Regions from separate parts of the Thermobifida alba genome, predicted to be linked through region 4. Evidence: riboswitches for the same ligand, from Rfam matches in the RefSeq annotation. Region 4 holds a riboswitch; each other region holds the start of a gene.
The links. A riboswitch is a leader RNA that binds a small molecule or an ion and turns the genes downstream of it on or off. The one in region 4 is predicted to bind cobalamin.
Positions count from the first base shown of each region.

Region 1: another riboswitch for cobalamin. It lies ahead of cobN (cobaltochelatase subunit CobN); the one in region 4 lies ahead of FOF52_RS00120 (ABC transporter substrate-binding protein).
Region 2: another riboswitch for cobalamin. It lies ahead of metE (5-methyltetrahydropteroyltriglutamate--homocysteine S-methyltransferase); the one in region 4 lies ahead of FOF52_RS00120 (ABC transporter substrate-binding protein).
Region 3: another riboswitch for cobalamin. It lies ahead of FOF52_RS19425 (ABC transporter substrate-binding protein); the one in region 4 lies ahead of FOF52_RS00120 (ABC transporter substrate-binding protein).

Region 1 covers NZ_CP051627.1:4,339,899-4,343,208, forward strand. Annotated here, with positions in the region: gene cobG (precorrin-3B synthase) at 1-741, opposite strand, end outside; cobalamin riboswitch at 776-969, shown strand; gene cobN (cobaltochelatase subunit CobN) at 1,076-3,310, shown strand, end outside.
Region 2 covers NZ_CP051627.1:3,721,995-3,725,304, reverse strand. Annotated here, with positions in the region: gene metE (5-methyltetrahydropteroyltriglutamate--homocysteine S-methyltransferase) at 1-1,128, opposite strand, end outside; cobalamin riboswitch at 1,280-1,500, opposite strand; gene FOF52_RS16495 (NUDIX hydrolase) at 2,215-2,682, opposite strand; gene FOF52_RS16490 (GntR family transcriptional regulator) at 2,701-3,310, shown strand, end outside.
Region 3 covers NZ_CP051627.1:4,347,181-4,350,490, reverse strand. Annotated here, with positions in the region: gene FOF52_RS19435 (CPBP family intramembrane glutamic endopeptidase) at 1-517, opposite strand, end outside; gene FOF52_RS19430 (flavodoxin family protein) at 602-1,081, opposite strand; cobalamin riboswitch at 1,297-1,468, shown strand; gene FOF52_RS19425 (ABC transporter substrate-binding protein) at 1,500-2,501, shown strand; gene FOF52_RS19420 (FecCD family ABC transporter permease) at 2,510-3,310, shown strand, end outside.
Region 4 covers NZ_CP051627.1:29,037-32,346, forward strand. Annotated here, with positions in the region: gene FOF52_RS00105 (MFS transporter) at 1-797, opposite strand, end outside; gene FOF52_RS00110 (MarR family winged helix-turn-helix transcriptional regulator) at 874-1,362, opposite strand; gene FOF52_RS00115 (hypothetical protein) at 1,499-1,702, shown strand; cobalamin riboswitch at 1,973-2,150, shown strand; gene FOF52_RS00120 (ABC transporter substrate-binding protein) at 2,219-3,244, shown strand; gene FOF52_RS00125 (FecCD family ABC transporter permease) at 3,249-3,310, shown strand, end outside.

The DNA of each region.
Region 1 (3,310 bases), 590 kb from region 4:
AATGCCGTGGAGTTCGCTGCGCCGCCGTTCCACGGCTCCCGGTCCGCCGGACCCGGCGGGGTCTCCGGTCCTTTCCGGGAATTCCTTTCCGTCGAGCAGCTCCCGGCCTTTCCCGGGGAGCCGGTGCACATTCCACCGGTCCCCGCGCACGTCGAGAAACCGGTGGGCCAGCGCGGTCAGTGCCGTGACGATGTCCGCGCCCGCCACCACGGGACCGGGCAAGGCACCGACCCGCACCTGCGCCGACTTCCCGTCGATCGCTCGTGCACCCAGGTCACAGGGCATGTCGGCGAGGTCGGCGCGGCCGTCGTCGAGGCCGAACAGGAACCGCCCCGGCAGTTCTGCCAGACGCGGATCGGCGCACAGCGCCCGGTCCAGGTCGGCGACCACGGGACGCACGTCCATACGTCCGCCGACCATTCCGGAAAGCGGCGAGGCGACGATGTTGCGCACCCGCTCGTGGGCGGGGGACGGCAGGAATCCGGCGGCCGCCACAGCGTCCGGCAATTCGTCCGGAATCTGTTCTCCGGCCGTAGTGGGAATTCCCCTGATCTGCACATTTCCGCGCGAGGTCAGATGGAGGTCGCCGTCGCCGAATTCGGCCGCGATCCGGCTGAGCGCGGCCAGTCCGCGGCGGTCGGTCCGGCCTCCGGGGACACGGATCCGCAGCAGCGCGCCGTCGGCCGCCAGATGCGGCCGCAGCACGCCGGGACAGCGGTCGGGTGGTTGTGGGTCGAACACCGGCACATGGTTGCATACGCCCTCAACTGGTGCGCTAAGGTGGGCGGGCCGTGGTGAACGGGAAGCCGGTGCGAAACCGGCGCGGCCCTCGCCACTGTGATCGAGGAGTCGTCGGGCCTCACCCGGGTTGGGAGACCACCCCGGGGACCACTGGGTGACCACCCGGGAAGGTCGGCCCGCCGGCGGTGACTCGTCAGCCAGGAGACCGGCCACGGCACGTCATGTCCACGAGGGTTTTGGAGACATCGACCATGGCCTGTGCCGTTCCGCGACCCGCGCCGCCCTCGGCGTCCCCGCCGCCTTTTCCGGCCATCGGCTTTCAGGCGGGTCGCCGATGCCTTGCGTAGCGCTGCTCTCCACTTCCGACACCGACCTGCTGTCGGCCCGTGCCAGCGGCGCGGACTACGTCTGGGGCAACCCGTCGCGGCTCGACGTCACGGGCGACGGCCCCGGCTCGCTCGACGCGCTCCTCCACGGCGCCGACCTGGTGGTCGTGCGCATCCTCGGGTCCGTCCGCTCCTGGCAGGAGGGCCTCGACCGGGTCCTGGCGCATGGCGTGCCCGTCGTGGTGCTCGGCGGCGAGCAGACCCCCGACGCGGAGCTGATGAGCCACTCCACCGTGCCCCTCGGCACCGCCGCCGAGGCCCACCGGTACCTGGCCTATGGTGGTCCCGCCAACCTCGCCGCGCTGCACGCGTTTCTCAGCGACACCGTGCTGCTGGGCGGTGAGGGCTTCGACCCGCCGACCGAACTGCCCGAGTGGGGCCTGTCGGAGCGGCCCGCCCCGGAGCGCGACGGACTGCCCCGGGTCGGCATCCTGTACTACCGCGCCCACCAGGCCAGCGGAAACACCCGTTTCGTGCACGACCTGGCCGACGCCGTCGACGCCACCGGCGAAGCCGTCGCGGTCCCCCTCTACTGCTCCTCGCTGCGCGGCGCACCCGCGGACCTCCTCGCCACACTCGGCACCCTCGACGCACTGGTGGTCACCGTGCTGGCCGCCGGGGGGACCCGCCCGGCCGCGGCCTCGGCCGGAGGCGACGACGAGGCGTGGGACGTCGGCGAACTGGCGCGGCTTGACATCCCGATCCTCCAGGCGCTCTGCCTGACCTGGGGGCGCGACCAGTGGGCGGCCTCCGACGACGGCACCTCCCCCCTGGACTCCGCCTCCCAGATCGCCGTCCCCGAGTTCGACGGCCGCATCATCACCGTGCCGTTCTCCTTCAAGGAGTTCGACGACGAGGGCCTGCCCCACTACGTCACCGACCCCGAACGGTGCCGCCGCGTCGCCGGCATCGCCGTCGCCCACGCCCGCCTGCGCCACACCCCTCCGGCGCAGCGCCGCATCGCGGTCGTGCTGTCGGCCTACCCCACCAAGCACTCCCGCGTCGGTAACGCTGTGGGCCTGGACACTCCCGTCTCGGCGGTGCGGCTGCTGCGGGCCCTGCGCGACGCCGGGTACGACCTGGGCGACGGACTGCCCGGGCTGGACCTCGCCGACGACACCGAGGCGGGCAACGCGCTCATCCACGCGCTCATCGAAGCCGGGGGCCAGGACGAGGAGTGGCTGACCGCCGAGCAGATGGCGGGCAACCCGGTCCGCATCCCCGCCGAACGCTACCGCGAGTGGATCGCTGACCTGCCCGCCGAACTCACCGACGCGATGGCCGAACACTGGGGGGAGCCGCCCGGCACGCTCTTCGTCGACGACGGCGACATCGTGCTGGCCACCCTCCAGGCGGGCAACGTGGTGCTGATGATCCAACCGCCGCGCGGCTTCGGAGAGAACCCGGTGGCGATCTACCACGACCCCGACCTGCCGCCGCCGCACCACTACCTGGCCGCCTACCGGTGGCTGGAACGCGGCTTCGGCGCGCACGCCATCATCCACCTCGGCAAACACGGCTCCTTGGAGTGGCTGCCCGGTAAGAACGCCGCACTGTCCGCGGCGTGCGCCACCGACGCGGCCGTCGGCTCGCTGCCGCTGGTCTACCCGTTCCTGGTCAACGACCCGGGGGAGGGCGCGCAGGCCAAGCGGCGCGCCCACGCCACCATCGTCGACCACCTCGTCCCGCCGATGGCGCGCGCCGAATCCTACGGCGACATCGCCAAACTGGAGCAGCTCCTCGACGAGCACGCCAACATCGCCGCGATGGATCCGGCGAAACTGCCCGCGATCCGCGCCCGCATCTGGACCCTGATCCAGGCCGCGAAACTCGACCACGACCTGGGCCTGTCCGAACGCCCGCACGACGCCGAGTTCGACGACTTCCTGCTGCACGTCGACGGCTGGCTGTGCGAGGTCAAGGACGCGCAGATCCGCGACGGACTGCACGTGCTGGGTGAGGCGCCCACCGGGGAGGCCCGGGTCAACCTGGTGCTGGCGATCCTGCGCGCCTCCCAGGTGTGGAGCGGGAAGGCCGGGGCGGTTCCGGGGCTGCGCCGCGCGCTTGGCCTGGACGGCGACACCGGGGACCTCGCCGAGGTCGACGCGGCCGAGGCGCGCGCCCGCGCCCTGGTGGAGGGCATGGAAGAGGCCGGCTGGGCCCCGGAGGCGGCCCGCGCCGTC
Region 2 (3,310 bases), 1.2 Mb from region 4:
GGACAGGCCCCGGGCCAGGACGACGACCTCTCTGGTCTTCTGCCGGGCGAAGGCCAGCCAGCGGGCGATCTGCGGGTCGATGCCGTGCTCCGCCGAGACGTCGAGCGGGACGTGCAGCAGGGAGCAGGAGGCGGCCACGTCCACCCGGTCGGCCAGACCGAGGAGCGTGGCCAGCGTGGCCAGCGACTTCTCCAGGTTGTCGACCCACACGTTGCGGCCGTCGACGACGCCCGCGACCAGGCGTTTGCCGGGCAGTCCGCCGATCGCGGCGAGGCCGTCGAGGTTGGCTGCCGCGGGGCCGGTGAAGTCCACGGCCAGGCCCTCTACCGGGGAGGCGGCGAGGACCGGAAGCGCCTCCCCGAGCCGGTCGAAGTACGAGGCGACCAGCAGTTTCGGCCGGTCGGAGAGTTCGCCCAGCATGCGGTAGGCTGCCGCGGCGGCGTCCAGTTCGGCCGGGGACCGGTCCTGGACGAGGGCGGGCTCGTCCAGTTGCACCCACTCGGCGCCCGCGGCCCGCAGGTCGGCGAGCACCTCCGCGTAGACGGGAAGCAGCCGGTCCAGGAGGCTCAGCGGGGCGAAGCCCGCGGCGACGTCCGGCCCGGGCTTGGCGAGGAGCAGGTAGGTGACCGGGCCGACCAGGACGGGACGGGCGGTGAGCCCCAACTCCCGGGCCTCGGCGAATTCGGCGACCTGCCGGGTGGAATCAGCGGTGAAGACCGTGTCGGGGCCCAGTTCCGGCACCAGGTAGTGGTAGTTGGTGTCGAACCACTTGGTCATCTCCAGCGGTGCCGCGTCCTGGCTGCCCCGGGCCATCGCGAAGTAGCCGTCCAGCGGGTCGGCGGCCACGGCGGCGCGGTGGCGCCGGGGGACCGCACCGACCATGACGGTGGTGTCCAGCACGTGGTCGTAGTACGAGAAGTCGCCGGTGGGGACCTCGTGGACACCGGCTTCGGCCAGTTGCCGCCAGTTGGCGCGGCGGATCTCCGCTGCGGTGCGGTGGAGCGCACCGGCGGTGACACGGCCCGCCCAGTAGCCTTCGACCGCCCTCTTCAGTTCCCGGTTCGGCCCCTGGCGGGGGTAGCCGTACACGGTGGCGCGTGCCGCCGCTGCCGTGGCCTTGGCTGTCACAGCACTCTCCTTCGCGAGCTGCTCTCGGCGGCGACCCCGGGACGGGGGAGGCACGAAGGAAAGGTCTGCGGGGCGGACGTACGGGGGTACGTCCTCCGCTCGTGTGTACGCCGACCCGCCCTCGGAGTCACCGAAACTTCCGCACACGGCGGTCCGTGCGCGGGCAGTGGCAGGTCTTCGGACTTGCGGGCACACCTCGTGGTACGAGGCGCCTACTGGCCGTCGCTTCCCAGACCCGTTTCCCCGGGCCCAGTGCGTGTGACGGCGGTCGTTCCCGCTCACCGCTGCGGGGCAGTCCCGGAATCCCACCGGGTTCCCTCTTGCGACGCTCCTGTCTGGCGGACAGGGCGAACCACCGCGGCCCCCAGCCTAGGGGGTCGGTGCGGGGCCGGTGCACGCTGGTCCGATGATCTTGTCCTCAGTGCCATCGGGGAAGCCGAAAAGGGCACCAGGGACAAGATCACCGTGCGCTTCCTGTCCCGCACCCACGACAAAGGCCCTGTCGCTGCGTTCCCGCAGGTCAGGGCCTTGATCTTGCTGGTCTCAGCTGGCGCACTCGGAGGGACTCGAACCCCCAACCTTCTGATCCGTAGTCGTGTGCGGGATGTCCGTGGAGGTCCAGAAACGGTGTCTGAGCTGGGTGGACGCCTTTCAGGGAGGGCGATGATTCCGGAGCTGTCCAGCCCTGTTCGGAGCCGTTGTTAGCAGCCGTGTTAGCACGGGGGCGGCGACGCTACGGGATCGGGTCAGCCCTGCGCCACCCGGGATTTCGGCAACCACAGCGGCGGGCGACCACGGTCCTCGGTCGTGGTGCTCGATCGCGCCGGAGTCCTCAGCCACAGACAGGCAGAGTCGCGCGATCGAGTGCCACGGGAACCGAGGACGTCAGGAACCACGGCTCGGTGACTACGGCCGGTGGGCGGTCGCCTGCGGCAAGCGGAATCAGGAGCCGTCTGGGGGTGGCCCCGGACCGGGCGGCAGCCCGCAGCCGGGGCCACCCCCAGACGCCGCGACGGCGCGCAGCGCCGTCGCCTTGATCCCATACAGCCAGATTCGGCAGTCGATGCCGGAAGGCGAAGTCTCTGACTAGCGTGCTCGGTGGAGGTGTTTGCCGTCGTGGGCGCGGACGTGGGGTGCGTCGCTGTCCAGGGCGTCGAGGAGGCGGACCGAGTAGACCTCGGTCATCCGTTCCTTCACTTCTTCGGGGGTGAGCCAGGCGACGGCGGTCGACTCCGAGGAAGGGTGCTCCCGGCCTCCGGAGGGGTGGCAGCGGAAGACCAGGGCGACGATTCCGCGAGCCATGTTCTTGTAGACGCCGGTCAGGCGGTCCACTTTCACCAGGACGCCAGTCTCTTCCCGCACTTCGCGGACGACGCCGTCCTCGGGGGTCTCGTCCAGCTCCAGGACGCCGCCGGGAAGTTCCCACGTTCCGTTGTCCCGGCGGCGGATGGCCAGAAACCGCCCGTCGTCTCGGATGACGGCTCCCGCCACTGACACTGAATGCAGCGGCGTTGACGGGGCCTCTCCGGTGCTGTTACCCATGTACAGGAGCATAGGAGGTACCCAAGGACTATGGCGAGCACAGTAGGGGCAAGGTCGGCGAAGCCGATGTACCTCCAGATCGCTGACGACATCGAGGAGCAGATCAAGTCCGACCGTCTGGCTCCGGGTGAGGAGATCCCCAGCGAGGCGGCGCTGATGGAGCGTTACGGCGTCTCCTCGGGAACGGTCCGCAAGGCCGTCGCAGAACTGCGCACGGCTGGCCTGGTGGTGACCTACCAGGGCAAGGGCTCGTTTGTGAAGTCGCGTCCTCCGGTGACACGCAAGTCCTCGGATCGCTTCCGGCGTTCGCACCGGCGGGCCGGCAAGGCCGCCTACATCGCGGAGACCGAACAGGCGGGAGTGAAGCCCACAGTCCAGGTGCTCTCGATCGGTCCGGTTCCTGCTCCACAGGAGATCGCCGACCGCCTGGGTGTGGAGGAAGGGGCCAAGGTACTGGCCCGGCGCCGCCTGTACTTCAGTGACGGGACCCCGACCGAGGAAGCGACGTCGTATCTGCCGTGGGACGTGGCTCGGGACATCCCCGAGCTGTTCGAGGAGAATCCGGGTGGCGGCGGTATCTACGCGCGACTGGAGGACCACGGGCACGAGTTCGCGGAGTACACCGAGACCATTCGAGCGC
Region 3 (3,310 bases), 590 kb from region 4:
CCAGGACCACGGCCACCGGCACCGCTCCCCACCAGCGCCAGGGCTCCCCGACCCGTACCGCCAGGGCCTGCAGCTGCGAGACCCGGCCCACCCGCGGCTGTCCGGCCCGGTCCACCAGCAGGACGGGCAGGAGGCCCAGGAACACCACCCGGGCCACCGGGGTGCCCAGGACGTGCAGGGCGCCGCCGAGGGCTTCGAACAGCCAGGCGAGCAGGACCGCGCTGAGCAGGAAGGCGAGCAGGCACAGCAGCAGCCGGGTCAGTTCGCGGCCGATCGGGCGTCCCCCGAGCGCCAGGGCGACCCGGTCGTCGAGCGCGGTCCTGCCGTGGCGCGGCGGCAGCAGCCGGACCAGGGCCAGGCCGAGGGCGGTGGGCACCCAGTACACCCGCGGCAGGAGGACCAGGCTGTGCGGGTCGATCCAGTCGACTCCGGCGGCGGAGGCGGCGGCCACGACGAGCACGCAGGCCGCGATCAGGGCGACCCCCGCCCAGAGCACCCACACGCGTACCCGTTCCACCGGTCCCCCTCGACAGCCGGACCTCCAGTCTGCCCCGGAGCGCGCCGACTGCCGCGGAACGTCCGCGGAATGTCGGTGCCCCGGTCAGGCGCCGTCCGGTGCGTCCGCCGCGCGTTCGGCGGCGGCCAGGGCGGTGACCGCGCCCAGTTCCCAGCACGCCTCCCGGTCGGCGCGGGAGAGGTCGCCGACGACGGTGACCGGCGGCCGGTGCCGGTGCCAGGACAGGCCCTTGGCGATCGACTCGACCGCGCGGACCGCCCCGGCGGTGTCGTTGTTGCCGTGCACGTACAGCGCGTAGGGCAGGCCGGCGGTCTCGGACAGGCACGGGTAGTACACGGTGTCGAAGAAGTGCTTGAGGGCTCCCGACATGTAGCCGATGTTGGCGGGGGTGCCCAGGACCACCGCGTCGGCGGCGAGCACGTCCACGGCGGTGGCGGCCAGCGCCGCGCGGGTCACCACCTCCACGCCCTCGACCTCGTCGGTGCGCGCCCCGTCCAGCACCGCCTCCAGCATCGCCTGGGTGGAGGGGGACGCGGTGTGGTGCACGATCAGCAGGCGGGCCATGGTTCCAGTATCCCGATCCCGCGACGACCGCGCCGGGAAGGGGCCGTGGCACGCGGTCCGAAGGGCACCAACCAGTGGCGATCCTGTTTCCAGAGCCATTGGAGCGACCGGGAATGACCTTGGAAACAGGATCGCCGGTGGCTTCTCTCCCCCGGCACCCCGGGGACTGACCCGGTTCTACCAGGGGCGAACGGGACACCGAAACGGCGCTGCTGTACTGTCTCTGGTGCCGCGGTGCTCGGGAAGTCCGGTGCGAATCCGGACGCGGGACTCGCCACTGTATTCAGGTACTCCGCCGGTACGACGCCACTGGACACACCAGGTCTGGGAAGGCATCGGCGGGGGATCCCTGTGAGCCAGGAGACCGGCCGCGGTGTTTGCCCGACTTCCACGAGTTCCTTGGAAAGGCGGACCACCGGTGCACACCCGTGTCCCCCCTCCCCCGTCCCCGCTGCCGCGCCGCTTCCCCCTCCGCGCCCTGCCCCTGGCACTGCTGGCCCTGACCGCGTGCGGCGACCAGACCCCCGATTCCGGCCCCGCGCCCGCCGCGGCGGCCGTCACCGTGGCCAACTGCGGCCACACCGTCGCACCGGAGACGACCCCGCAGCGCGTCATCACCCTCAACCAGGGAGCGACCGAAATCGTCCTCGCCCTGGGCGCCGAGGAACAACTGGCGGGCACCGCCTACCTCGACGACGAGATCAGCGCGGAGTGGGCCGACGCCTACACCCGGGTTCCCGTCCTGTCCGAGGAGTACCCCAGCCGCGAGGCGATCCTGGAGCAGCACCCCGACCTGGTCGTCGGCTCCTACGCCAGCGCGTTCACCGACCGGGCCGCGGGCGACCGCGAATCCCTCGACGAACTCGGCATCGCCTCCTACCTGTCACCGTTCGCCTGCCCCGACGCCGCCGACGTCCCAGAAGTCAGCTGGGACACCGTCCACCAGCAGATCGAGGAGTTGGCACTGCTGCTGGACCGGGAGGAGGAGGGCGACGCGCTGGTCGAACAGCAGCGGGCCACCCTCGACGAGATCCGCGGCCGGTCCCCCGCCGAGGGCCTCTCCGTACTGTGGTGGGACGGCGGCACCGACACCCCGATGGTCGGCGCGGGCGAGGGCGGACCTCAGCTGGTCCTCGACGCGCTGGGCGCCACCAACGTCTTCGCCGACCTGGCAGGCGAGTGGGCGACGACGAGCTGGGAAGCGGTCCTGGAGGCCGACCCCGACCTGATCGTCCTCGTGGACGCATCGTGGGACACCGCCGAGGAGAAGACCGCATTCCTCCGCGAGGACCCGGCGCTGCGCGACCTCACCGCCGTACGGGAGGAGGCGTTCATCACCGTACCCTTCTCCACCAGCACTCCCGGGGTGCGCAACGTGGAGGCCGTGCAGCTGATCGACGCCCAGCTGGCCGACGGCTGAGGCCCGCGGTGAGCGTCCTCGTGAAGGCACGGCCCGGTGCCGCACCCCGGCTCACCGTTCTCGTCGGCGCGGCGGCGCTGGTGCTCAGCGCCGCCCTCGGCGTGGTGATCGGCACCGCGGACCTGTCCGTGGCCACCGTGTTCCGGGCGGTCGCCGCGCAGCTCGGCGCCGAGACCGGAATCGACACCCTGACCCGGCACATCGTCGTCGACCTGCGCGCGCCCCGGGTGGCGGCCGCGATACTGACGGGCGCCGGGCTCGCCGTGTGCGGCGGGGTCCTGCAGTCCCTCACCGGCAACCCCCTCGCCGACCCCTACCTGCTCGGCCTGTCGTCGGGGGCGCTGCTCGGCGTCTCGCTGAGCCTCTTTTTCGGGCTGGGCGCCGCCGGGGTGGCGGGATTCGGCGCGACGTCGGTGGCCGCGTTCCTCGGCTCGCTGGCCGCGCTGGCGCTGGTGTTCGCCCTGGCCTCCGCGCGGACGGGGGCACTGCCGACGTCGCGGCTGGTCCTCGCCGGGATCGCGGTGGGCCAGCTCGGCAGCGCGGTCGCCTCCGGCCTCGTCCTGGCCTCCGACCGGGACGCCGCCCGCAGGATCACCGAGTGGACGCTCGGCTCGGTCGCCGGGGCACGCTGGAACTCCCTCGCCGTCACCGCCTCGGTGGTGGCGGTGACCCTCGCCGTCGTCCTCTGGTACTCCCGGGACCTGGACTCCTTCGCGTTCGGGGAGCGCGCGGCGACGAGCCTCGGCACCGACGTGGCCGGCGTGCGCCGGGTGCTGTACTGCGCGGTGTCGCTGTGCACCGCGGTCCTC
Region 4 (3,310 bases):
ACCGCGAGCACGCGCGGCGGCAGCAGCGGGGTGGCCGCCCGCGTCTGGCGGACGACGAACGCGGCGAGCAGCGCGGCCGCGAGGACGCCGCCGCCGACCGTGCGCGCCGAGGCCCAGCCGTGCTGGTCGGTGGCGACGATCGTGGCGACGCCGAGCATCAGGCCGGCGGTGGCCAGGACCGCGCCGAGCGCGTCGGCTCCCGTCCGCAGGCCCGGCCCGCGGTCGTCGGCGAGCACCCGCACGGCCGCGAACGCGGCCGCCAGGCCGAACGGCAGGTTGACGAGGAAGATCCAGGGCCAGCCGAACGCGTCGGTGAGGACACCGCCGAGGACCTGGCCGAGGGAGGCTCCGGCGGCTCCGACGAAACTGAAGACGCCGAGCGCCTTCGCGCGCTCACCCGGTTCGGGGAAGAGCGTGGCGATCATGCCCAGACTCACCGCCGAGACCGCGGCGCCGCCGACACCCTGCAGGAAGCGCGCGGCGATCAGCATCTCCTGGCCGGTGGCGAGGCCGCACAGCAGCGACGCGGCGGTGAACACCAGCAGGCCCGCCACGAGCACGCGTCTGCGGCCGAGCAGGTCGCCGAGGCGTCCGGCGAGCAGCAGCAGGCCGCCGAACGCGATCAGGTAGGCGTTGACGGTCCAGGTGAGGTCGGCGGGGGAGAAGCCCAGGCCGTGCTGGATCTGCGGCAGCGCCACGGTGACGATGCTGCCGTCGAGGATGATCATCAGCGTTCCCGCGCACAGTACGGCCAGTGCCAGCCGGCGGGAACGGGGCGGGGAGGAGGGGTGGGACATGGCGGTCTCTCTCTGTCGGTGGACGACAGAGAGAGGCCATAGCAGATTGTTTTTTTGTAGACGATATGCTTTGGATCTAAGTTCGGCGCTGGCGGCTCCGCCGTACCGGTTTCGGTGACTCCACCGGCGTGGCCAGGTGCCCCTCGGCCAGACCGGTGAGCGCGGCCAGGAACACACCCCGCTGCTCCTCGGGCAGCGCGTCGAGGACCTCGCGGTGCACCCGGTCGGCGATCTCGGTGCCCAGGGCGGCCAACCGCTCCCCCTCGGGAGTGACGTGGATGATCCGCGCCCGCCGGTCCCGGCTCGACGGGCGGCGCTCGGCGAGCCCCGCCTTCTCCAGTTCGTCGACGGTGACCACCATCGTGGTCTTGTCCAGATCGGAGATCTCGGCCAGTTCGATCTGGGTGCGCTCGGCCTCCATGGCGTGGAACAGCACGCAGTAGGCGCGCGGCGTGATCCCGATCTCGGCGAAGGCCGCCGCCATCCGGGTCGCCAGCACGCGACCGGTGTGGGAGAGCAGGTAGGACAGGTCCGCGACGGTCCGGGTGGGCACGCTCATGGTCATACGACGAGCCTAGCAACCAGGTCTTTTCCGGATTGTCCGGTGAACGGACCATCCTCTTCCGCCCCTTCCGCGGATGCTCCCGTGTCCCCCGGGTAGTGGCGCGTCCACCACAACCGTCGACCCCCCAGGAGGAACAGTGCGCGGTCTGGCAACACTCATCGTCCTCGTGTGGCTGGCCATCGGAGCCCTGGCGGCCTGGCAGCGCGGCTACTTCAGCACCTCCGAGCAGAACTGCGCGTCGATCGGCACCACCTTCGTCACCGTCGTCGCGGGCCCGCTCAACTACATGGGGGCCAACCCCCAGGTCGACTGCGGAGACCTGCCCGAACCGTCGGAGTGAGCGGCCGCGGTGCGGCGGGAGACCGCTCCGGGCGGACCCGCCCCTGACCCGTCGCCCCGCGACCACACTGCCGGGAGTGGTCCGGAGACGGTGCCGATCGCGGGGAAGCAGGCGCCCGGTGGGGGAGGGAGGCCCGGGGCCGCGAGCACGGTGGACAGGACAGGGGCAACCGCGGACCGGCCGCGAGGGGCCTGCCCGAGCCGCCGGGGGGCCGCTCGGCCCCGACGGGATGGGCAAGGGGAAGGCCCCGGCGGAGCCGGACGGCCCCCGTGATAGCTTGCCACTGCCAGTCAACCCACGGTTGGGCCAGGGAATCCGGTGCGAATCCGGAGCTGACGCGCAGCGGTGTGGGGGACGGGCGGGACATCGGCCACTGGAGCGGTCTCTGGGAAGGCGTCCCGCTCGGATGAACCCGAGCCCGAAGACCTGCTGGCACCCTCCGGCCGCCCGCGCGGCGGACGGAGACCGAACAGCCGCCAGGCTCCGCGCACGAGCCTCACGCACAGAGGAACAGCCATGCCCTCACCGCGACGTGTCCTGTCCGCGCTCGCCCTGCCTCCCCTGCTCCTGCTCGCCGCGTGCGGCACGGAAGCGACCGAAGCCCCCGCCGGCACCGCCGAGGGCTACCCCAGGACCATCGAGAACTGCGGTCGGGAAGTCACCGTCGAAGCCCCGCCCGAGCGGGCGGTCTCCCTCAACCAGGGCTCCACCGAGATCCTGCTCTCCCTCGGCCTGGCCGACCGCATGGTGGGGACCGCGACCTGGACCGACCCGGTCGCCGAGGGACTGGAGGAGGCCAACACCACCGTCCCCCGACTGGCGGACAACGCGCCGTCGTTCGAGCGGGTCCTGGCGGAGGAGCCCGACTTCGTCTCCGCGTCGTTCGTCTCCACCCTCAGCGAGGGCGGGGTCGCCACGCGCGAGGACTTCGAGAACCTCGGGGTGCCCACCTACCTGTCCCCGGCCGACTGCGTCAAGTCCAACGAGGGCGCCGGTGACGGCGTCCGCGAGGAACCGCTGGCGCTGGACACCGTCTACGGGGAGGTGCGCGACCTCGCGACGGTCTTCGGGGTCGAGGAACGCGGGGAGGAACTCGTCGCCGAACTCCAAGAACGCGTCGACACCGCCACCTCCGGCATCGACGCCTCCGGGGTCACCGTCCTCTACTGGTTCGCCAACTCCGAATCCCCCTACATGGCGGGCTGCTGCGGCGCCCCCGGCATCATCACCGAGGCGGTCGGCGCCGAGAACGTCTTCGACGACACCCACGCCGAGTGGCCCCAGATCAACTGGGAGACCGTCGCCGACCGCAACCCGGACGTCCTCGTCATCGGCGACCTCACCCGCGAGAGCCAGACCGCAGAGACGGCGGAGGCCAAGATCCGCTTCCTGGAGGGCAACCCGGTCACCCGGCACATGGACGCGGTCCGCAACGAGCGCTACATCCTGCTCAGCGGCGCCGCCATGAACCCGTCGATCCGCACCGTCGAGGGAATCGAGAAGGTCGCCCAGGGCCTGCGCGACCTCGGCCTCGCGGACTGACCCGGTGGCCAGGCTCGGACCCCGGGGGGTTCTGCTGCTGTGGGCGGGCGGTCTCGCCCTGCTCGC